Regions from separate parts of the Streptomyces sp. NPDC054872 genome, predicted to be linked through region 1. Evidence: riboswitches for the same ligand, from Rfam matches in the RefSeq annotation. Region 1 holds a riboswitch; the other holds the start of a gene.
The links. A riboswitch is a leader RNA that binds a small molecule or an ion and turns the genes downstream of it on or off. The one in region 1 is predicted to bind thiamine pyrophosphate.
Positions count from the first base shown of each region.

Region 2: it holds a riboswitch for thiamine pyrophosphate, as region 1 does, so the genes downstream of both, thiO (glycine oxidase ThiO) here and thiM (hydroxyethylthiazole kinase) in region 1, are expected to answer to the same signal.

Region 1 is NZ_JBSGYY010000036.1:7-10,474, reverse strand. It holds gene tenA (thiaminase II) at 1-509, opposite strand, end outside; gene thiD (bifunctional hydroxymethylpyrimidine kinase/phosphomethylpyrimidine kinase) at 515-1,339, opposite strand; gene thiE (thiamine phosphate synthase) at 1,336-1,974, opposite strand; gene thiM (hydroxyethylthiazole kinase) at 2,207-3,037, opposite strand; TPP riboswitch at 3,031-3,156, opposite strand; gene ACWGIH_RS33275 (hypothetical protein) at 3,774-4,172, opposite strand; gene ACWGIH_RS33270 (hypothetical protein) at 4,542-5,177, shown strand; gene ACWGIH_RS33265 (hypothetical protein) at 5,449-5,829, opposite strand; gene ACWGIH_RS33260 (SMI1/KNR4 family protein) at 6,455-7,279, shown strand; gene ACWGIH_RS33255 (DUF6545 domain-containing protein) at 7,298-7,615, opposite strand; gene ACWGIH_RS33250 (hypothetical protein) at 7,847-8,368, opposite strand; gene ACWGIH_RS33245 (hypothetical protein) at 8,788-9,249, shown strand; partial or broken gene ACWGIH_RS33240 (HalD/BesD family halogenase) at 9,596-10,468, opposite strand, start outside.
Region 2 is NZ_JBSGYY010000032.1:29,803-40,270, reverse strand. It holds gene pknB (Stk1 family PASTA domain-containing Ser/Thr kinase) at 1-1,044, opposite strand, end outside; gene ACWGIH_RS31420 (thiazole synthase) at 1,137-1,931, opposite strand; gene thiS (sulfur carrier protein ThiS) at 1,938-2,156, opposite strand; gene thiO (glycine oxidase ThiO) at 2,153-3,349, opposite strand; TPP riboswitch at 3,347-3,459, opposite strand; gene ACWGIH_RS31405 (NAD(P)/FAD-dependent oxidoreductase) at 3,645-4,811, shown strand; gene ACWGIH_RS31400 (Rv2175c family DNA-binding protein) at 4,878-5,243, shown strand; gene thiE (thiamine phosphate synthase) at 5,329-5,979, shown strand; gene metF (methylenetetrahydrofolate reductase [NAD(P)H]) at 6,069-6,989, shown strand; gene ACWGIH_RS31385 (hypothetical protein) at 7,035-7,907, shown strand; gene ACWGIH_RS31380 (phytoene desaturase family protein) at 7,951-9,477, opposite strand; gene ACWGIH_RS31375 (DUF4126 domain-containing protein) at 9,523-10,137, opposite strand.

The DNA.
Region 1 (10,468 bases):
TCGGTGGCGGCTTCGAACTCCTCGTCGGCGTACGTGCCGATCCAGTCGCCGTAGGGGTGGGTGGCGAGGTCGCCGGCCAGCTCGAGGAGCGCCCGGCCCACCTCGGCGTAGATCCAGAAACAGGGCAGGACCGCGGCGGCCAGCTCCGGGTAGCCCTGGGTGTGAGCCACGGAGAGCAGGTAGGAGGTGTATCCGGTGCAGGTGGGGGAGGGCGTCCAGGAGTCGACGTCGACGACGTTGCTCTCGTGCAGGGAGCTCTCGACGACCACGGCGTCGTGGGCGGACTTCGCGAAGAACGCGATGTCCTGGGGCCGGTCCGCCTTCGCGGCGGCGCTGGCCAGCGCGCGGGCGTAGCCGCGCAGGTAGTGGGCGTCCTGGGCCAGGTAGTAGACGAACTTCTCGCGGTCCAGAGTGCCGTCGCCGAGGGCGATGACGAACGGCAGCTTGTCGATGGCCGCACGTATCTCGGCCGTGGCCGTCCACAGCTCGTCGCAGAACGTTGTGGTCATGGGTCTCAGCTCCAGTACTGGTGGAAGTGGTGGACGGGTCCGTGGCCGGAGCCGATGTGCAGGGTGTCGGCCGCGCGCAGGGCCCCGGTCAGGTACGCCTTCGCGGCATGGACGGTGGTGTGCCAGTCGTCGTGCTGCGGGCGCAGGGCGGCGATCGCGGCGGAGAGGGTGCAGCCGGTGCCATGGGTGTTGCGCGTGTTCACGCGTGGTGCTGCCAGCTCGGTGACGCCCGAGTCGGAGGCGTCCGTGGCGTCGACGAGGATGTCGACGGACTCGGCGTCGTGTGTGTGGTGGCCGCCCTTGAGGAGGACGCGCCTGGCGCCGGTCTTGAGGAGTGCGTGGGCCTGCTCGATGGCTTCTGCGCGGTTCTTCGCGGCGCCGGTGCCCAGGAGGTCGCCGGCCTCGGGGAGGTTGGGGGTGATGAGGTCGGCGAGAGGCAGGAGACGATCGCGCAGCACCGACACCGCATCGGCCTCCAGGAGGCGGTGGCCGCTGGTCGAGACCATGACGGGGTCGAGGACGACACACCGGGGGCGGTGCCGCTCCAGGGCTTTGGCGACGGCCGCGGCGATGGCGGCGTCGGCCAACATCCCGATCTTGACGGCGTCCACCGGGACGTCGGCGAACAGAGTGTCGAGCTGCTCGGTGACGAACGCCGGGGGGACGGCATGGATGCCGGTGACGCCTTGCGTGTTCTGTGCGGTCAGGGCGGTCAGAACTGCGGTCCCATAGGCGCCGTTGGCGGAGAATGCCTTCAAATCGGCTTGAATCCCGGCGCCACCGGAGGGGTCGCTGGCGGCGATGGTGAGGGCGATGGGCGGGCTGCTCACGCGGGGATCTCCTGTCGCAGAGTACGAACGAGGGAACGGGCTGCGGCCCCGGGGTCGGGCTGTCCGCAGACCGCGCTGACGACGGCGATTCCCGCCGCGCCACATCCCACGACCGCGGCGGCCTCGGACACGCCTATCCCGCCGATGGCCACGCAGGGCAGCGGGGTCTCCCGGACGATCCGGGCCAGGCCTCCCAGACCGAGCGGGGCATCCGCGTCCGGCTTGGTGGACTGAGGGAACACCGGACCGACACCGAGGTGGTCGACGCTGTCCGGCACGTGCGCCAACTGCTCGGGACGGCTGACGGACAGGCCGATGTACGCATGAGGACCGAGCTGGCGCCGGGCGGTCTCGGGCGAGACGTCCCGCTGCCCGAGGTGGACGCCGTCCGCGTCCAACCAGAGGGCCACGTCCAGGCGATCATTGACGATCAAGGGGACGCCCGTGCCCGCGAGTTCGGCCTGGATCGCCCGGCCGAGCGAGAACAGCGTGCGGGCGTCCGCGTCCGGATCGCGCAACTGGACGGCGGTGACGCCGCCCTTGACGGCCGCCGCAACAGTAGGGACGACACCGCGGGGGCCGCAGAGTCTGGTGTCGGTCACGAGATACAGGGACAGGTCGAGTGGAGGTCGCATGGGTTACTCCTTGGGGTCTCCCGGCCGGGGAAAGGCGGGGGAAACGCATCGGGAGGTACGGGGAAGGCAGGCCCTGACGTGCACGTGCAGGCACCTTGAGGTGTTCACAGGCACGGGAGGGGGAGAGGGCAGCCAGGCTCGGTGCTGGGGGAGCTGCCCCAGGGCGGGCGGCAGTGTGCAGCGGACGGTGTCCAGGCCACTACTCACGCAGGACCCAGCAGTACGCGCATGCTCAGCGCAGGTGTAGAGCCTCGGCGAGCCGCTCAGGGCTGAGCTGGTACAGCGAGTCGATCAGGGCGACCGCGAACGTGCCGGGCCCCGCGGAGCGGGTGGCGGCGTCCTCCGCAGCCACGGTGAGCAGGCCGGTCGCGGCAGTGGCGGCCAGCAGCGCGTCGCCGGTGACGGCTGTGCAGGCGGCCACGAGCGCGCCGAGTGAGCAGCCCGTTCCCGTCACCAGAGTCAGCAGCGGGTGCCCGTTGGCCAGGCGCACCACTCGCGCCCCGTCCGTGAGAACGTCCTGCGGACCGCTCACCGCGACCGCACAGCCGTAGCGCCGGGCCAGCGCGCCGGCCGCGGCCAGCGCCGCCTCGGGGGCGTCCGTGCTGTCCACGCCGCGCCCACCCGTCCCGCCGTCCAGTGCCAGGATCTCGGAAGCATTGCCGCGAACGACCGCTGGGGGTGCGCTCTCCAGAAGTTCGTGGGCGAGGTCGGTGCGCCAGGGCAGCAGGCCGGCCGCCACCGGGTCGAGCACCCACGGCCGCCCCGCCCCGGCCGCTTCTGCGACCGCGACGCGCATCGCCGGCGCCGTCACGGACGTCACCGTTCCCAGATTGACCAGGACACCCCCGGCCACCCGGGCCAGCGCTCCGGCCTCCTCCGCGCTGTGCACCATCGCGGGGGCAGCCCCCGCCGCGAGCAGCACGTTCGCGGTGAACTGCGACACCACGACGTTGGTCAGGCAGTGCACAAGGGGCGCGGAAGTCCGCAGAGACGTGATCACATCCGCTACGGCATCACGGGAAACCGCAGTGCCGTGCTGGGCAGGTATGGAGGCAGTATCCATCGTCAACACCCTTCCTACGCCGGCATTACCCGGTCCAGGTTCATGCGGTCGGCGGCAAGGGGAGCAAGTCCCGTCCGCCCTCTCAGCCCGGCTACTCCCGAGCTCCCGCGGTGGTCGCTACGCAATCTACCTCCTTCAAGAACGGGAGTTCGCACTCGGGTAGATCACGAAACGACACGGATCTGTTGGCGGAACTGACGGGGGCCCCTTTGGCCACCAGGGCCCGATCTGTCCGCATCGACTGCTGCCGCAAGCGGCGCGGCGGAGGGCCACGCCCAGGTACTGGACCTTCTGCGACACGGATTGCCACCTGGACCGGTACCTTCCTGCCTGCCAGGCCGACCTGCCCCGGACAGAAGGAGCGGCGCCTGGCGCGTGCTGGGGAAACGGAGCCGAGATACCGCTGCTGCTGCCCTGCTCGCCGGCCAGGCAGCGCGGCTACGGTCGCAGGCATGCCCACGGAAATCTGCTTACAGATGGACGCATAGACCCACGCGGAACTGGTGCGCCCGGCCGACGTGGCCACGTCGAGCCCGCCCGCCATGCCCAGCACCTGCCGACGGCCGAACTCGCCCGGCCCCGCTTCACTGCGACCACCACGACCTCCGCCGATGACCACGGCCCGGGGATGCGTCCTCGACCGCACGATGCGCAGCCAGCGAGCCAGCGAGCCAGCGAGCCAGCGAGCCAGCGAGCCAGCGAGCCAGCGAGCCAGCGAGCAATCGGCTCGAGGCCTTCAGTGGATGTGGGCATCTGGTGGGAGGCATTCTGGCCGGCCGTCATCAAGAAGTCGTACGACACCCAAGTCACTAGTGTGCGGAAAACGGGCGCGCGGCGTCTGCGCGCCCCCGGCGACCAGTGAACCGCTCCTCTCCATGCGGCGCAGTTCGTTGGTCACATCCATGAAGTGCGTGCGCATGTCCTGCAGTTCAATATTGATCAGGAGCGTCCACCGGCGCGGGCGGGTGAACTGGCCGTGCACGATCGCGCTGTAGCGCTCGCCCCGTAGCCGTGCCGCCACGGTACGGGCGGCGAACGCCGCCACAGTTCGGTCGCGGCCTGCAGAGACTACCGGTCGTAGTCGGACACCCACCCGGTTGATCTGCTGCGCCCAGTTGTCGGGCAGGCCGCCCACCCCCTGACCAACGTCACAGGGGCACGCGCTGAGGGCCCGCCCATTTTGCTGCTTTCGGGCGAGTGACGCGCGTTGTCGGTGCCGTGTTGTTCACTTGGCCGGGTGGATGCCTCTGCTTTGCGTGCCCGTTTGAATGACGTGTGGCGCGCACCTGAACTGCACTGTCCGCTGCCTGCTCATGGGGCGGGGCATGTCTGTGTGCCCAGTGACGCGGGGGATTTGGCTGAGCTGGAGCGCGTCGCTGCGGACGTGGTCGACGGGGCTGCTGTGCCCGTTCGTGCGTGGGTCGTCGGGGGCAGGGCGGCAGGGACGCTTGAGGGTCCGCCGGTGGGCGGGGAGGTCGGGCTACCCGTCGGCGGGGAGCGCGGGTTGCTGGAGCTGCGCGGGTGGGTGCTGGCCGAGCACTGGTTCGGGTACGGGGTGACGGCCACCGCCGATGGTCCGCGCCACGTCGCGATCCTCATCCGGCGCGCGTTCACCCGCCCGCCCGGTGTCGGGTGGGTGACGTTGCTGCGGGAGACCACCGGGTGGATGGAGCCCGATCGGCGCGGCGTCGACTGGGCCGCGGCGCAGGCCGCGCTGGGTACCGCGCTGCCCGGTGACTACAAGGACATCGTCGACGCCTTCGGCGCGGGCAGCTTCGACGAGTACCTGGACCTGCTGGTGCCGGGCGCGCTGGGCACGGATCTGGTCTCCTGGGGCCGGGACATGGCCCAGTACGCCGACCTGTACCGGCCCTACACCGTCCACCCCGCGCCCGGCGGCGTGCTCACCTGGGGGACCTCCGAACAGGAGCTGACCTTCCACTGGCTGACCGGACCGGCCGATCCCGACGACTGGCCGGTCCTGGTGCAATACATGGACGGTGAGTGGCAGCGCTTCGACTGCCCCACCGGAGAGTTCGTGCTGCGCCTGCTCACCGACCGCAGCCCACCGTTCGCCTTCCCGCCCTCCGCCGGACCGTTCCCCCACTGGTTCGCTTCATGGCAGCTGCCCGAACACTGACCCCTGCCGAAGCCCAACCCGGCTCGGGGAGAGGCGCGTTGGCACGGACCGCGGGATACAGCTGACGCGGCTTCCCCGTCCACGGACCAGATCAACTGACACGCCGAGCGCGTCGAACCAGATCAGCTGAGACAGGGGCCAGATTGCTTGAGAGGGGACACGTACGCCACGGCGCAGGGCCGGAGGGGCTGTGCCGTGCCAGCGAAGGTTGATCGCGTGTCCGCGATTCCTAATGCCGTTCGTCAAGCCGTTCTGGTTGGGTTTGTGGGGTTCAGCCGGCCGATCTCTCGCATTTCTCGATCTTTGTAGCGACTGATCGGCGTTGCAGTCCGTCGGCAATGAACTCCATCTCGACCAGCGTGCCGACCAGGCCAGTCTCTTGGAGCGCGCTGGCCATCACCCGTGCCTGGCTCAGGGACAAGTGGAGCATCTCGCGCAGGACTCGCAAGACGGGGACAAGGCTCGACTCGTCGTCTGCGAGGCGAAGCCGTGTGGGCCCATGCTCTGCCAGCAGGGCATTCCTGATCTCGTCGGGAGTCGCGCCGCCTGTGTCCTGCTCGCACCACCCGTTGGGGCACGCCGTGCATGCGCCGTCGCTGCCCCACCACAACTGCCCATGGTCGATGTACTGGCCAACGTCGCGTATCAGCACGTCACCGCAGGCGTCGCACCGCCCCGGGACCTTTACTCCTTGAGTGATCAACGGACCCCCCCACCATCGGATGCCAGCAAGCGGATACTCCCGCAAGCCGGCCTGTCAGTCGACCGTCTTCCGCTGACCTGCCAGATCGACTGCAGGACACAGACTCCACGCTGCAAGCGCCGCCGACGGCAAGGGCTCACATGTGCGTCCGTTGCGCAGAAGGGCTCCAGACGACGTTGACGCGATGACGGACCAGGGCGAGGACGGGCTGGGTGCGGCGCAAGGTCACCGACTCAAACCCGGCGCCGCGCTCGAAGGCCGCCGGTCCGAAGACGGCGTAGTGCTTGAAGAAGTGTCGTCAAGCTAGAGCACCTCTGCGTGTGCCTGTACGGAGACGCTGCGCCGCTGTCCGTCGCTACGAAGAGGTCCACGGTGAGCGGCGCGTGCCGGAGTGCCGTGCTGAGAACTGTGCGAGAACCTCCGGGAGCGGGCCGCAGGCGGCGCCGGACCGCGGGGGCATCCGGTGCCTCACGGATGAGTAGGCAGTTCCAGCTGCAGTAGTCACCGCACTCGGTGGTGCCTCAGTCATCATGTGAGGCACCACCGTCAATTCGCGCGTTGCAACGGAGACCGCATGGCACCTGAACCTGTCAGCCACTCCTGGTGGCGCATCGATTCCTGGCTCCGCGACTGTGCACCAGGCAGTTATCACGCTCTGCCGCCACCGGCCACGCGCGGGAGAGTCGTTGCAGCAGAGCGGCGCCTTGGGCTCACGTTCCCTGAGCAGTTGACTGATTCCCTGCTCTGTCATGACGGCAGTGCCCTGTGGCTTCTTCCCCCCGTGTACACGCTGCTGGGCTCAGAGGCGATCGTGGAGCATCAGGGGCTGCAGGCCCAACTCGAGAACGAGACAAGGGCGGAGTACCTCGCGCATGACATCCCGCTCGAAATCGACGGACAGTACGCGCGATGGCATCCAGGGTGGATACCGTGCGCCAGCGACGACGGAGGTGGCTATCTTGTTGTGGATACCCAACCCGGTGTGCAGCAAGGCCGGGTAGGCACACGGGACGAACTCGGCCCGAGTGAGTTCCCTCCGGGGCGCACCTGGACGTCGCTCGCCGAGCTACTTCAAGCCGTCGCAAGCGCTTTGGAAGACAACGAGACCCTGAACGGCTACAAGCGGATCGTTGAAGACGACGATCTGCGCTGGGACGCTGATGAGCAGAGCGCCCAAGGTTCCCGCAGCGGCACTCGGGGCACAGGCTCACACGGAGGTGTCCGGAACGAGGAGCATGCGCGACGTCCCTGGCTTCTTCGGCCGCAGCGGCCTCGGGACGGGAGTGCAGAGCGTGCCCCAGGTTCCATCGAGCGGTGCCAATGCGTGCGCGATCGTCAGCGTCCTCGACAGCACGCAGTGTGTCGTCGCCGACCGAGTAGCGGCCGTGGAAGTACGTAACCCCGTGGGTCACAGGTGTTATGCCTGCGCGGGGGCCGAGTTGGCGCCGTGCCGGTGAGCGTGCAGCACGCTGTGGGCGACGGGGGAGTGGTCCAGAGCGGCGGAGACTTGGGTCAGCCAGGCGGCTTCCTGCAAGGCGTTCATCTGATCGGGTTCGGATACCGAGCGGGCGCCCTGGGCGGGTTGTTCGGGAAGAGGCCGGCGGGTGTGGAGGGCGGTGGCGATCTGCGCGGCCAGGATGGCCGCCCGCAGTTCGTCGCCCGTCAGCCCTTCGCGGAGAGTGAAGCCCGGGTTCGTCAGTGTGATGGAGGGGCGGCGTCGCTGGGGGTCTGCCACAGCTTCCCCAGGTGCCGGTGCTGGGTGCGTGTGTGCAGTCGGTTCAGGCCGCTCAGACCGGTTCCTGGGCGACGGCCCGCTGGCGGTGCCGTGGGAGGTCGTGGAGTACCTGGCCAGGCAGCTCGGCATCGAGGACGCGTCGAGCGTGAAGCGGACCTCCCAGACGTCGACGACATCCCTCGTCCCCCCGCCGAGTCCGTATCCGTCGCCCAGCCGAGCCGCCGTGCAGGGTCAGTCATGGAATCGGAAGGTAAAATCTCCTGAGATCGTGACTCGCATGCCTTTTACCTTTTTCGGTCGCCCTGCGTTCCGACTCTTCGCCGCGATGATCACGGGATTACTTCCGGCTGCCCCTTGGATCTCGAACTCATTCAGCGAACGGTCGTTCTCGTGCTGGAGGTCACCTTTCAGTGGGAAGGCTGCATGGAACTCCAAATCGCCCTCCCAAAGGGTAGTTCCGTCCGCAGTCCTACCGTGCAGGTAAAAAGTTTCCGAGTGATCTCGCCGAGGTATCCCACATGTGATTCCAGTATTTCCTCCTGCCCGAAGGAAGTGCCACCCACTGGACTCGTTGGCCAGAGGGGAGTACACGCAGAAGTAGAGGTTCTTCCCAGAGTTGTTGACGAATCCCACGGTGGCTTTCTTTGTTCCGAAGAAGTACGAGCCTACAAGTGCCCCTGCAAGCAAGCCTATTGCCTCTCCGGTTGCCTTCCCTGCGCCCTTCCCGATGGCGCCCCAAACGCTGCCCGACACGATCCCACCCCCGTGTCCCTTCCTGCCCCATGCACGGCTGAGAATTCTCAGAATGACCCATGCAGCCGGGGTATGTACAGCCGTTGAGTGGTGGGATATTAGCTCAATTTCGAGAAAAGACGATTCTGCAATAGGGGTTACTGCCGTTGGCGGGGGAGATGTTGCGTACGGGTTAGGTGGGATCCGCTCACCCTCGAGGTGATCGACCTCCGCGAAGGCTCCAGGACCACCCGAACGCTCACGACTGGCACCCCACCAGGGCCTGCGGGGGAACGGCAATATGCCTGCGTGCAGGTGTCTGGAGCCGCGCCACGCTCGACCAGGGGAGGGCGCCCGTGGGGCTTGGTGCGGGTTTCGAGTGAGGGCGCGGCGATACGATCGTGGTCCTTGTCCGGGACGTTCGCCTAGGAGTGGCCTGCGTGGCTGAACTGGTCCAAGAGCAGCGGCTGGAGGTGTTCGTGGATTCCTTCGCGTTCGCGTTTGTGGAGTCCTGGGATGCTGACGTGCCGGTCGAGTTTCCCGATGCGTTCAACGCCGAAGTGTTCGTGAACGCGTTCCCGGGCCGTGTCGATCTGTGCAGTGCCGGCCACACGCATACCGCGGCGGTGACGGTGCAGGTCTGGGACGGGGCTCCGCCCGCGCAGGAGGACGCCGTGTGGGAGGTGCGGGGCGAGGTGGGCTTTGAGTCGGTGAGCGGTGATGTCGCCGTGTGGACGCCCTCGTTGGGGCGCACCGCTGACCTGATCGGGCTGGGCGGGAAGGGGCCGTGGCGGGTGCGGGCGCATGGCACGTGCCGTGCCGAGCTGGCTGGGCTGGGGGAGTCACCGGTGCCGGTGGTCGGCGTCGAGCGCTATCTGGTGCAGTTCTTTCCCGCCGGCTGATCCGGTGCAGGGGCGGCCGGCAGGTGCTGGCCGCCGTGGCCGTCGGGATGTGATCTTTACGAGGATGGTGTCGAGGTTGGTGTCGGCGCGTGCCTGCCGGGCGCCAGAAGGGCCTGCGGGGCGCAGCGTCGAGGGCCGCCGCTTCGGTGATGGCGCGCACGTGGGTCCCCTGCGCCGCCCGATTCCGGGACGAGGCTCTTACCGCCTGCAGGATTCCGCAAGTGCTGGCGGCAGCGTGCTTCGACCGCCACCGCCGGCGCGCCTCGACGCCTTGGTGATGTCTGTCGTCCGGCTGTCCTGACCCGGGTTCGGTTTTTCGCTGATGCCGGGGGCGTGGTCGGGCGGGTCAGGTGTAGAGGTGGTGGGCGGTTTTGGTGGTGGGTTGTTGCCGGTCAGGGGTGGTGTAGGCGAAGTTGAGGACAGTGCGTCGCCGGCCGGGGCGGGTCAGGGGCGTGACGCGGTGGGCGGTCAGATCGCTGCGTAGGAGGTAGGCGTCGCCGGGCGGGTGGTGGAGTTGGCAAGTGCCGGGTTCTTTGAGGGCTTTGAGGTCGTGGCGGCCGGGGCTGAACTCGAGGAGTCCTCCGTCGTCGGCCCGGGGCGGGGCCTGGAGGAAGAGGACCAGGGCCAGGGGGTAGTCGTCGGTATGGGCGCCGTGGGTGTCGCCGGGACGGTGGAGGATGTTCAGGACGTGGCGTTCCACCGGCTCCGCCACCGTGGTCACCTCGGCCCGGTGGAGGGCCGCTAGGAACGCGAGCAGCCCCGCGTTGCGGTAGAGGCCGGTGATGAGCGCGGATTCTTGGGCGATGTGCTGGCCGCCCAGCGTGGTCATGTGGCGAGGACTGTTGTCCATGCAGGCCATGCGGAAGTCCCGGCGGCGGGCACCGACTTCCAGACGGTCGCACTCTTCTTGCAGCGTGGTGAGCCCGGTGCGGGTCAGCAGGCCCGGTAGCGGCAGGTATCCCGACTTGGCGAAGCGGGCGGCCAGGGCGGCGGTTTGCGAGGGCAGCGTCAGCACGAGCACAGCCGTACCCTCCCGGCCCGCGCCCACAAACGCTGCGCCGCCGGGCACGGGGCGGGACTTGCCTCCGCGCCCCTGGGGGACGACGCGGTACTCCAGCGGGCACTGGTCCAGTTGGTCCCCGATCCACTGACGTCCCCTGAAGCCGGCTAGGGAGCCGGTGACCGTCGGGCACAGCGCGCAGAGCGGCCAGTGTTGACG
Region 2 (10,468 bases), on a different contig from region 1:
GGCCGGGGGAGCGGGCGGCGGCGACGCCAGGATGCTCGTGCGGTTGAGCTGGTCCTGCTGGTTCTGCCGGTCCCCGTCGCCGTCCGTGGGGAGCGGCAGCTGCACGGGGCGTCCCGTGCGCGGAATCACGCTCGTACGGTCGTCGGAGTTGTCGTGCTCCGCCGGGTGGGCCTGCGGCGGCACCGCGTCCAGCTGCTCGACGGAGAGCGCGGCGCGCGCCGCCCTGGCCTGCCCGAGGAGCGCCACCGCGTCGTACGGACGGACGTCGGGCGTGCGGGCGGTGGCGGAGGCCACGAGCTCGTCGAGCTCGACGGCGAGACCCGGGACGGCCGCCGAAGGGGGCGGTACGTCCTCGTGGAGGTGTTGGTAGAGCACCTGGGCGGGCGACTCACCGGAGTGCGGCTTGGCGCCGGTCAGCATCTCGTAGAGCACGACGCCGCACGCGTACACATCGACACGGGTGTCGGCGGTCCCGTGCTCTATCTGCTCGGGGGCGAGATAGGAGACGGTGCCGAGAACCGTGCCGGTCGTGTTCGTGACGGTGTCCACCGCGCGCACGAGCCCGAAGTCGGCGACCTTGACCCGGCCGTCATCCCCTATGAGGACGTTCTCCGGCTTCATGTCGCGGTGCACGAAGCCCGCGCGGTGCGCGGCGCCGAGCGCGGCCAGGACCGGCTCCAGGATGTCCAGGGCCGCGCGCGGCTGCAGGGCGCCGCGGTCGCGGAGCACGTCACGCAGGGTGCAGCCCGCGATGTACTCCATCGCGAGATAGACGTACGCGCCGTCGGCGCCCTGGTCGTACACCCCCACCACGTTCGGGTGGGAGAGCCGGGCGATCGACTTGGCCTCGCGGATGAAGCGCTCGACGAACGAGACGTCGGCGGCCAGTGTCGGGTGCATCACCTTGAGTGCGAGCACGCGGTCGAGGCGGGTGTCCACGGCCCGGTAGACCGTGGCCATCCCGCCGACCGCGATCCGCCCGTCCACGCGATAGCGGCCGTCGAGCACTTGCCCGACCAGCGGGTCCTGAAGGGTCGTGTCCACGCAGGGGAGTCTACGAGCCACCGCTGACACCGCTGCCCGCCCGGGCGAACTCGGGCCTCGACTGCAGCCGAGCTGTAACAGGCGCGGGACGCTCAGAACGCGGGCCGCTCCGGGTCGAGCCGTGCCATCCCCTCGGCGGGCGACGACGCCTCGGCGAAGTGGCGCCGGGGAATGCGCCCGGCCCGGTACGCGAGCCGCCCCGCCTCGACCCCGTGCCGCATGCCCTCGGCCATCAGGACCGGCTCCTGCGCCCGCGTCACGGCCGAGGCGAGCATCACACCCGCGCAGCCGAGTTCCATGGCCAGTGCCGCGTCGGACGCCGTCCCCGCGCCCGCGTCCAGGATCACCGGCACGCCGGCGCGTTCGACGATCAGCTGGAAGTTGTGCGGGTTGCGGATGCCGAGGCCGGAGCCGATGGGGGAGCCGAGCGGCATGATCGCCGCACAGCCCACGTCCTCCAGCTTCCGGGCGAGTACCGGATCGTCGTTCGTGTACGGGAGGACCGTGAAACCGTCGTCGACGAGGGTCTCGGCGGCGTCGATGAGCTCGATCGGGTCGGGCAGCAGGGTGCGCTCGTCCGCGATGACCTCCAGCTTGACCAGGTCGGTGCCGAGAGCCTCCCGCGCGAGCCGGGCGGTCAGGACGGCCTCGCCCGCGGTGAAGCAGCCCGCCGTGTTCGGCAGGACGCGGATACCGAGCCGGTCGAGGACGGAGAGCACCGAGCCCTGCACCCCGGGGTCCAGGCGGCGCATCGCGACCGTCGTCAGCTCCGTACCGGAGGCGACGAGGGAACGTTCGAGCACGTCCAGGCTCGGCGCACCGCCCGTACCCATGATCAGGCGGGAGGAAAGGGCGAGCCCGCCGATGACGAAGGGGTCGTCTGCCATGTCGGTTCAGCCTCCTTGGACGGCGGTGAGGACCTCGACGCGGTCCCCGTCGGCGAGCGGGGTGGTGGACCACCGCGTGCGCGGTACGACGGTTTCGTTGAGGGCGGCGGCGACCCCGGACGGGGCCGCGGTCAGGGTGGCGACGAGGGCTTCGAGCGTGGTGCCCGCTGCCACGTCGCGTGCTTCTCCGTTCACGGAGACGGCGGTGACGGCTGGGAGAGTCATACGGGCTGCTCCAGGAAACGCTGCGTGAGGGGATCGCGGACGAAACGCAGGGGGGTGAACCCCTGTGCCACGTCGGGCAGTTCACCGGTGGTCAGGGAGTGCGCCAGCACGTCGCCGGTGACGGGTGTCAGGAGGACGCCGTTGCGGTAGTGCCCGGTGGCCAGCTGGAGGCCGGGGAGCGCGGTCGGGCCGAGCAGCGGCGCGTTGTCGGGGGAGCCGGGGCGCAGGCCCGCGCGGGTCTCCGTCAGCGGCAGTTCCGTGATGCCGGGTACGAGCTCGTGGGCGTCCCGAAGCAGCTCGTACACGCCGCCCGCGGTGACCGTCGTGTCCCAGCCGAGCTCCTCGCTGGTCGCGCCGACGACGAGCTCGCCGTTCTCGCGCGGCACCAGGTAAATGCTGCTGCCGCGCACCACGGCGCGCACCGTGCGGCTCAGGAACGGCGCGAAACGCCGCGGCACCGTCAGCCGCAGCACCTGGCCCTTCACGGGGCGCACGGGCGGCAGGACGCCCTCCGGGACCCCGGCCAGGCGCCCGCTGAGGCTGCCCGCCGCGAGCACGGTCTGACCGGCCCCGAGCGCGGTGCCGTCGGCGAGGACGACGCCGGTGGCCCGGTCGCCCGCGACCGAGAGGCGCTCGGCCCACGCGCGGTGGAAGATCACCCCGGCCCGCTCGCAGGCCACCAGGAGCGCCGCCGCGAGCCTGCGCGGGTCGACCTGGTGATCGCCGTCGACGCGCAGGCCGCCCCGGACGCCGGGCGCGAGCATCGGCTCCAGGCGGCGGCACTCGCGCCCGCTCAGCCACTCCGACGCGAGCCCCGACTGCTGCTGAAGCGCGTGCAGCTCACGCAGGTGGGCCCGGTCGTCGGAGTCGAGTGCGACGGCGAGTGTGCCGCACGCGCGGTAGCCGAGATCGCGGCCGCTCGCCTCCGTCAGCTCGGCCGCGAACTCGGGATAGCGCCGCGCGGAGGCCAGATTCAGGCCGAGCAGCGTCTGCTCCCCGTAGTGCAGCTCGGTGACGGCGGCCAGCATGCCCGCGGCGACCTGCGCCGCGCCGCCGCCGGGCTCGGGGTCCACGACCGCGGCGGACAGGCCGCGCTGCGCCGCCCGCCAGGCCGTGACCAGGCCGATGATGCCGCCCCCGACGACAAGGACGTCGGTCGTGTTCGTCGTACGGGGTGGTGTCGGTGGATGCATGGGTGTCCAGCCCCTCCCTTCGCCGGCATGACCCGGATCAGGTTCGTACGGTCGGAGGCCGTCCAGCCTCCCTCTCAGCCCGGTGCGTCCGGGCTCCCGCGAGTGCTCTGCACCGGCCACCCTAGCCCCTGGCGTTCGGCGGCAGTAGGGGGAGCTGTCCGGGTATGAGCAGTGACGGTGTGTCAGAGATCTCGCCGTCGCGCCCTGAGGCGCGCCTCGTCCGCCGTCCTAGAGTGATCGGGTGAGTGAGCAGCGGAGGCAGGAAGAGCGCCGGGTCGTCGTCGTGGGCGCGGGGATGGCCGGGGTGCAGACCGCCGTGGCCCTGCGCGAGCAGGGGTTCGCCGGCGCGGTCACCCTGATCGGCGCGGAGCCCCACCAGCCGTACGACAGACCGCCGCTGTCCAAGGCCGTGCTGCTCGGCAAGGCGGAGGGCTCCGCCTTCGACATCGACTTCGAGGCGCTCGGCATCGAGCTGAGCCTGGGCCACGAGGTCACGGGGGTCCGTTCGGCGGACCACGAACTGGACACCGCCTCGGGGCCCGTGCCCTACGACGCACTGGTCATCGCCACCGGCGCCGAACCGATCATGCTCCCCGGTGTCTCCGGAGTCCCCGGCGTCCACCTGCTGCGCACGCTCGACGACGCCGAGCGGCTGCGGCCCGTGCTCGCCGAGCAGCACCGCATCGTGGTCGTCGGCGCGGGCTGGATCGGCGCCGAGTTCGCGACCGCCGCACGCGAGGCGGGCTGCTCCGTCACCGTCGTCGAGGCCGCGGAGCGACCGCTCGCCGGAGCGCTGCCCGCGGAGGTCGCCGCCCCGATGACGGCCTGGTACGCCGACTCCGGAACCGAACTGCGCACCCACGCGCGCGTGGAGCGCGTCGAGCCCGGCAGCGTCCACCTGGCCGACGGCACCCGGCTGCCCGCGGACGCGGTCGTCGTCGGCATCGGCGCACGCCCCGCCACGGGGTGGCTCGCGGACTCCGGCATCACCCTCGGCGCCCACCGGGAGATCCTCGCCGACGACCACCTGCGGACATCGGAACCCGACGTGTACGCGGTGGGCGACTGCTCCTCCTTCCCTTCGGGAAGGTATGGCGAGCGTCTTCTCGTCCACCACTGGGACAACGCACTTCAGGGCCCGCGCACGGTGGCGGCGAACATCATCGGCGAGACCCCTTCGGCGTACGACCCCGTCCCGTACTTCTGGTCGGAGCAGTTCGGCCGCTTCGTCCAGTACGCGGGCCACCACGCGTCCGCCGACGAGCTGGTGTGGCGCGGCGATCCGTCCGGCGCGGCCTGGAGTGTGTGCTGGCTGCGGCAGGGGGCTCTGGTGGCCCTCCTCGCGGTGGGCCGCCCCAGGGACCTGGCACAGGGCCGCAAGCTGATCGAGGCGGGCGCCCGCCTCTCCGCCGAGCTGGCGTCGGACCCCGCGGTTCCGCTGAAGAAAGCACTGCTGCCGTAGGGGTGCCGCCGTGACCGGGGGGCCTCTGACCGGCCGCTGTCGGTGCCCGGAGATACGCTTGACCCCGTGACCGAGATTGACGCAAAGACTGATGCTCTCGTCCCCGAGTGGCTCCACCTTCCCGACATCGCAGAAATGCTCGACGTCGAGGTGACGCGTGTGCGCCAGCTGGTCAAGGAGGGCCAGCTGATCGCCGTACGCCGTGGTGAGAACCGCGCGCTTCAGGTGCCGGCCGCCTTCATCGACGGCGACAAGGTCGTCAAGGGCCTGACCGGCACCCTGACGCTCCTGAAGGACGACGGCTTCTCCGACGAAGAGATGCTGGAGTGGCTCTTCACTCCCGACCCGACCCTGCCCGGCACCCCCGCACAGGCCCTGAGCGAGAATCGCGGCACGGAGGTGAAGCGTCGCGCCCAGGCGCTCGCCGTCTGACCGAAACGGAAACCGTTGCGTACGGGCCGCGGATCCCCCGGGGGACACGCGGCCCGTAGGCCACCGACGACCGGGGGACCTTTCCATGGCCACCAAGCCTGCCCGCGAGCAGCTCGCCGACGCCCGCCTCTACCTGTGTGTGGACGCCCGCAAGCGCCAGGGAGACCTCCCGGAGTTCCTCGACGCCGTCCTCGCCGGCGGTGTCGACATCTTGCAGCTGCGCGACAAGGGCATGGAGGCGGCCGAGGAGCTCGACCACCTCCAGGTCTTCGCCGACGCGGCCCGCCGGCACGGCAAGCTCCTCGCGGTGAACGACCGCGCGGACGTCGCGCACGCCATCGGCGCCGACGTGCTGCACCTGGGCCAGGGTGACCTGCCCGTCCCCGCGGCCCGCGCCGTCCTCGGCCAGGACGTCCTCATCGGCCGCTCCACGCACGCCGACACCGAGGCAGCCGCCGCGGCGACGCAGGACGGCGTGGACTACTTCTGCACAGGGCCCTGCTGGCCGACCCCCACCAAGCCCGGCCGGTACGCCCCCGGACTCGACCTCGTCAGGTACACGGCCTCGCTGGGCACCGACCGCCCGTGGTTCGCCATCGGCGGCATCGACGCGGGCAACCTCGACGAGGTGCTCGAAGCGGGCGCCCGCCGTGTCGTCGTCGTACGGGCGATCACGGAGGCGGACGATCCGGGCGCGGCGGCCGCCGACTTCGCGAAGCGGCTGCGTACGGCCTGATCGGCGATCTTCGGCCAACCTGCGGCGACGCTGTCCGCAGGGTGGACGGGGATTGGCCGGTAGCGGTGCCCCGTAGCTAACCTGCCCGTATGGCCCTAGGCACTGCTTCCACCAGAACTGATCGCGCACGCACCGTGCGCGACATGCTCGCGACCGGCAAGACGACGTACTCGTTCGAGTTCTCGGCGCCGAAGACCCCGAAGGGCGAGCGGAACCTGTGGAACGCCCTGCGCCGGGTCGAGGCGGTGGCCCCCAGCTTCGTCTCCGTGACGTACGGAGCGGGCGGGTCCACGCGCGCGGGCACGGTCAAGGAGACGCAGCAGATCGTCGCCGACTCGACGCTCACGCCGGTCGCCCACCTCACCGCGGTCGACCACTCCGTGGCCGAGCTGCGCAACATCATCGGGCAGTACGCGGACGCCGGCATCAGGAACATGCTCGCGGTCCGCGGTGACCCGCCCGGCGATCCCCTGGCGGACTGGGTCAAGCACCCCGAGGGCCTGACGTACGCCGCCGAACTGGTCCAGCTGATCAAGGAGTCCGGCGACTTCTGCGTGGGCGTCGCGGCCTTCCCCGCGATGCATCCGCGCTCGGAGGAATGGGACACCGACGTCCGGCACTTCGTCGACAAGTGCCGCGCCGGCGCCGACTACGCGATCACACAGATGTTCTTCTACCCGGAGGAGTATCTGCGCCTTCGCGACCGGGTCGAGGCCGCGGGCTGTTCGACGCCGATCATCCCGGAGATCATGCCGGTGACGAACGTGCGCATGCTGGAGCGGCTGCCCCAGCTCAGCAACGCTTCCTTCCCCCCGGCGCTCAAAGAGCGCATCCTCACAGCCAAAGACGATCCGGCGGCTGTACGCTCCATTGGCATCGAGTTCGCGACGGAGTTCTGCGCGCGACTCCTTGACGAGGGTGTGCCGGGGCTGCACTTCATCACGCTGAACAACTCCACGGCGACGCTGGAAATCTACGAGAATCTGGGTCTGCATCACCCGCAGACCTGACCGGTCGTACCCCTGCGGGCGGCGGCCGTGGGGAGAGGGGCGTACATGGGCTGGACGGTCCTCTACATCGCGTTCGGATGCGTCGCGCTGTGGCTGCTCGGCGAAGTGCTGCTGCAGTACAAGGCGCGGCTGCGCTGGCGGCTGCTCGCCTTCGGCGGCTTCCTCGGCGTGGTCATCGGCGTGCTGCTGCCGTCGGTGATCGTCATCGGTGCGGGCGCGATCGCCTTCGCCACGGGACAGACGTACGTGACGCTGTCCTTCCGGCGCGGTTTCTCCACCGGCTGGGCGCTCGGCGGCCAGCCCGGCCTGAGCAAGCGCCGCAAGACGACGCCACGGGGCGCAAAGGCCCATCAGGACCCCGTACTCCAGGTGTCCGATCTGGAGTACGAGGCGGCGGGCCCGGCAGGGCCGCCGCCCGAGGGCCCGCCCGACGTGGGGGTCTACGCGCCGGAGCCGCTGCCCGACGACACCGGGCAGTACGGCGTCTACAGCGACGCGGCGTACGCCCAGCAGCAGTCGGCCGCCGCGGACAGCGACTACGGCTACGACACGTACGCCACCGCGGGCTATGACCCCCAGCAGCCCTACGCGTACGGCGAGACGGGGCAGCAGCAGTACGCCGCGTACTCCGACCCATACATCGGGACGCAGTCGTACGGCGGCCAGCAGAGCTACGACACGTACGGCGACCAGCAGCAGTACGCGCCCTATCCCGCCGCAGATCCCTACGGCAGCGGGGCCGGGACGTACAACGAGACTCCGCCCGGCGGGGTCTGGGTGCCCCAGCAGCGCAGCGTCGAGGACCCCTACGGGCAGTACGGCGGCGAACTCCCGCCGGAGCAGCCGTACCCCTACCAGGGCGAGCAGGCCCCGGGGAACGGGTACGACGCGGGCTACGACGAGCAGTACCGGTACTGATCAAGGGCCCGCGGTGCCGGTCGGCGCCGCGGGCTTCCGCAGGTCACTGCGAGCCCCGGAACTCCGGTCCCTCCACGATCAGTCCGGCGACCAGCGTGCCGGACATCCCCGCGTGCGGAAGACCGCCGCCGGGATGGGCCCAGCCGCCGGCCGCGAAGAGCCCGGGCAGCCGTGTGCCGTTGGCCGGGTGGAGCAGCCGGCCCTCACCCGCCGCGAGGGACGGGGGCGGGACCGCGCCGCCGTCGGCGCCGGTGGCCTCCGCGATGTCGGCGGGGGTGCGCACCTCGTGCCACAGCAGGCGGTCCCGGAGTCCGGGCAGCACGGCCTCGGCGCGGTCGAGCAGCCCCTCCACGTCCGCCTCGGTGACCTCTGTGTGCGCGGGCACGGTGACCGTCAGGGTGACCGCCTCGTGTCCGGCGTCGGGCGTGAGCGCCGGGTCGGCCGGGCGCAGCACCGTGAGGGTGGGGGCGGCGGGCAGGCCGGGACGCTCCCCGAAGAGCCGGTCGAGCTCGTCCCGGCGGTCGGGGGTGTGCAGCACCGTGCGGTGGGGCGTCCCGTCCGGCCGTGCACCGGTCAGCGCCAGGAAGATCATCAGGCGGCTGGGGAGACCGGAGCGGGCCTGTACCTCACCCTCCGCCCGTATGTTCACACCGGAACCGCCGGGCATGGCGGATACACCGGACAACAAGCCGTCCAGTACGCCGGGGGCGACACCGGCGACCACGAAGTCCGCCTCGTGCGCCGTTCCGTCGGCGAGCTCGACGCCCGCCGCGCGGCCGTCCTTCTCGATGATCCGGGTCACGGGGGAGTCGAACGCGAACTCGACGCGCCGGGCGAGACACCGTTCGTACACGGCCCGCGCGAGCGCGCGCATGCCGCCGCGCACGGACCACGCGCCGAAGGTGTGCTCCATGTAGGGCAGGACGGCCGCGCTCGCCGGGGTCGCACGGGGGTCGAGGCCGCTCGCGAGGGCGTACTGCTCGAGGAGTGCCAGGAGGCGTGCATCGCCCCCCAGTTCGAACTCACCGGCCTCGGTGAGGGTCTTCGCGCGCCGCTCGCGCCGCAGGAGGCGCTTGTGCGGCACCGAGGGGTAGGGCTCGCGCTCGGCGAGAACCTGCCAGTTCGGCCAGAGGGGCTCTTCCAGGAGGGGGCGCCGGGTGCGGTCCCATGCCTCACGGGCGCGGTTCATGTACGCCGACCAGCGGGCGCCCGCGCCGCTGCCGAGGGCCGCGTCGAGGGCTTCGCCGACGCCCGCGCGCGACGCGTTCGGCAGATCGGCCGTCGTGCCGTCCGCGAAGACGTGCCGCACGGCGGGCTCCACCTGGGACAGCTCGACGCACTTCTCCAGCGGTTCCTTGCCCGTCTTGACGAACAGGTCGCGGTAGACGGCGGGGAGTTGCAGGAGGCCCGGGCCCGTGTCGAAGGCGAAGCCGTCCCGCTCGAAGCTGCCGAGCGCGCCGCCGTACGTCCCCGACCGCTCGTGGACCACCACCCGGTGGCCCGCCACGGCCAGCCGGGCGGCCGCCGTCATCGCGCCCATCCCTGCGCCGATCACCACAATCCGTGCCATGCCAGGGACTTTATCGGCCACCACTGACAGTCACGCCGGGAGCCCTCAGTCGGGCGGCCGGCCGCCGTGCGCCGCAAGCTGCCTCTCCTCGCGCCGCTGCGCCCTGCGCCGCAGGAACCGCCGGATACGCGAGATCAGGAAGTACAGCAGGATCAGGCCGAGCACCAGCAGAACGGCCGCGATGATCGCCGCCGCCTCCGGATGGAACATCGCGAAGGTGACGATCCCGGCCACCCCGAGATCCTCCGCCGTGCTCACGATGACGTTGCTGAACGGCTCCGGCGAGGTGTTGATCGCCATCCGCGTCCCGGCCTTCACGCAATGGCTCGCCAGCGCCGTGGAACCGCCCACCGCACCCGCGGCCAGGTCGGGCAGCGAACCGCTCTGCCCGGCGAGCAGCGCGCCGACCACGGCGCCGGACACCGGCCGGATCACGGTGTGCGCGGTGTCCCACACCGAGTCGACGTAAGGGATCTTGTCGGCGACGGCCTCACAGGCGAAGAGGATCCCGGCGACGATCAGCACATCAGGACGTTGCAGCGACTCCGGGACCTCGTCGGAGATCCCGGTCGCGCCGAAGACACCGAGCAGCAGGACCACGGCGTACGCGTTGATCCCGCTCGCCCAGCCGCTGGTGAAGACCAGGGGGAGTACGGACACGGACGCGATCGTAACCAGTCGGGAACGACCCGGCCTGGGGATGAGTGCCCAGGTCTGAGTATCCGTACCTAGTGATGGAGATGAGTATCAGCGCGGATGGGTCCCGACCTGCGCAGACGGAAGAGTGAGGGACACGGAGAAGGGCGCAGCGTCCGTACCGCCGACACGGGGCGGCGGAACGGCGCGGCGCCCTTGGCCGCTCCTCCCACCCCACCGAAGGTGGGAGTGAGACGCGGGGAGACGGACGGCGGCTCGGGAATGACCACCCGAGGGGCCGAACGGGGGACTGCGGGGGAACGCAAGAAGCGCCGGGCCGGTGCCACCTGGAGAT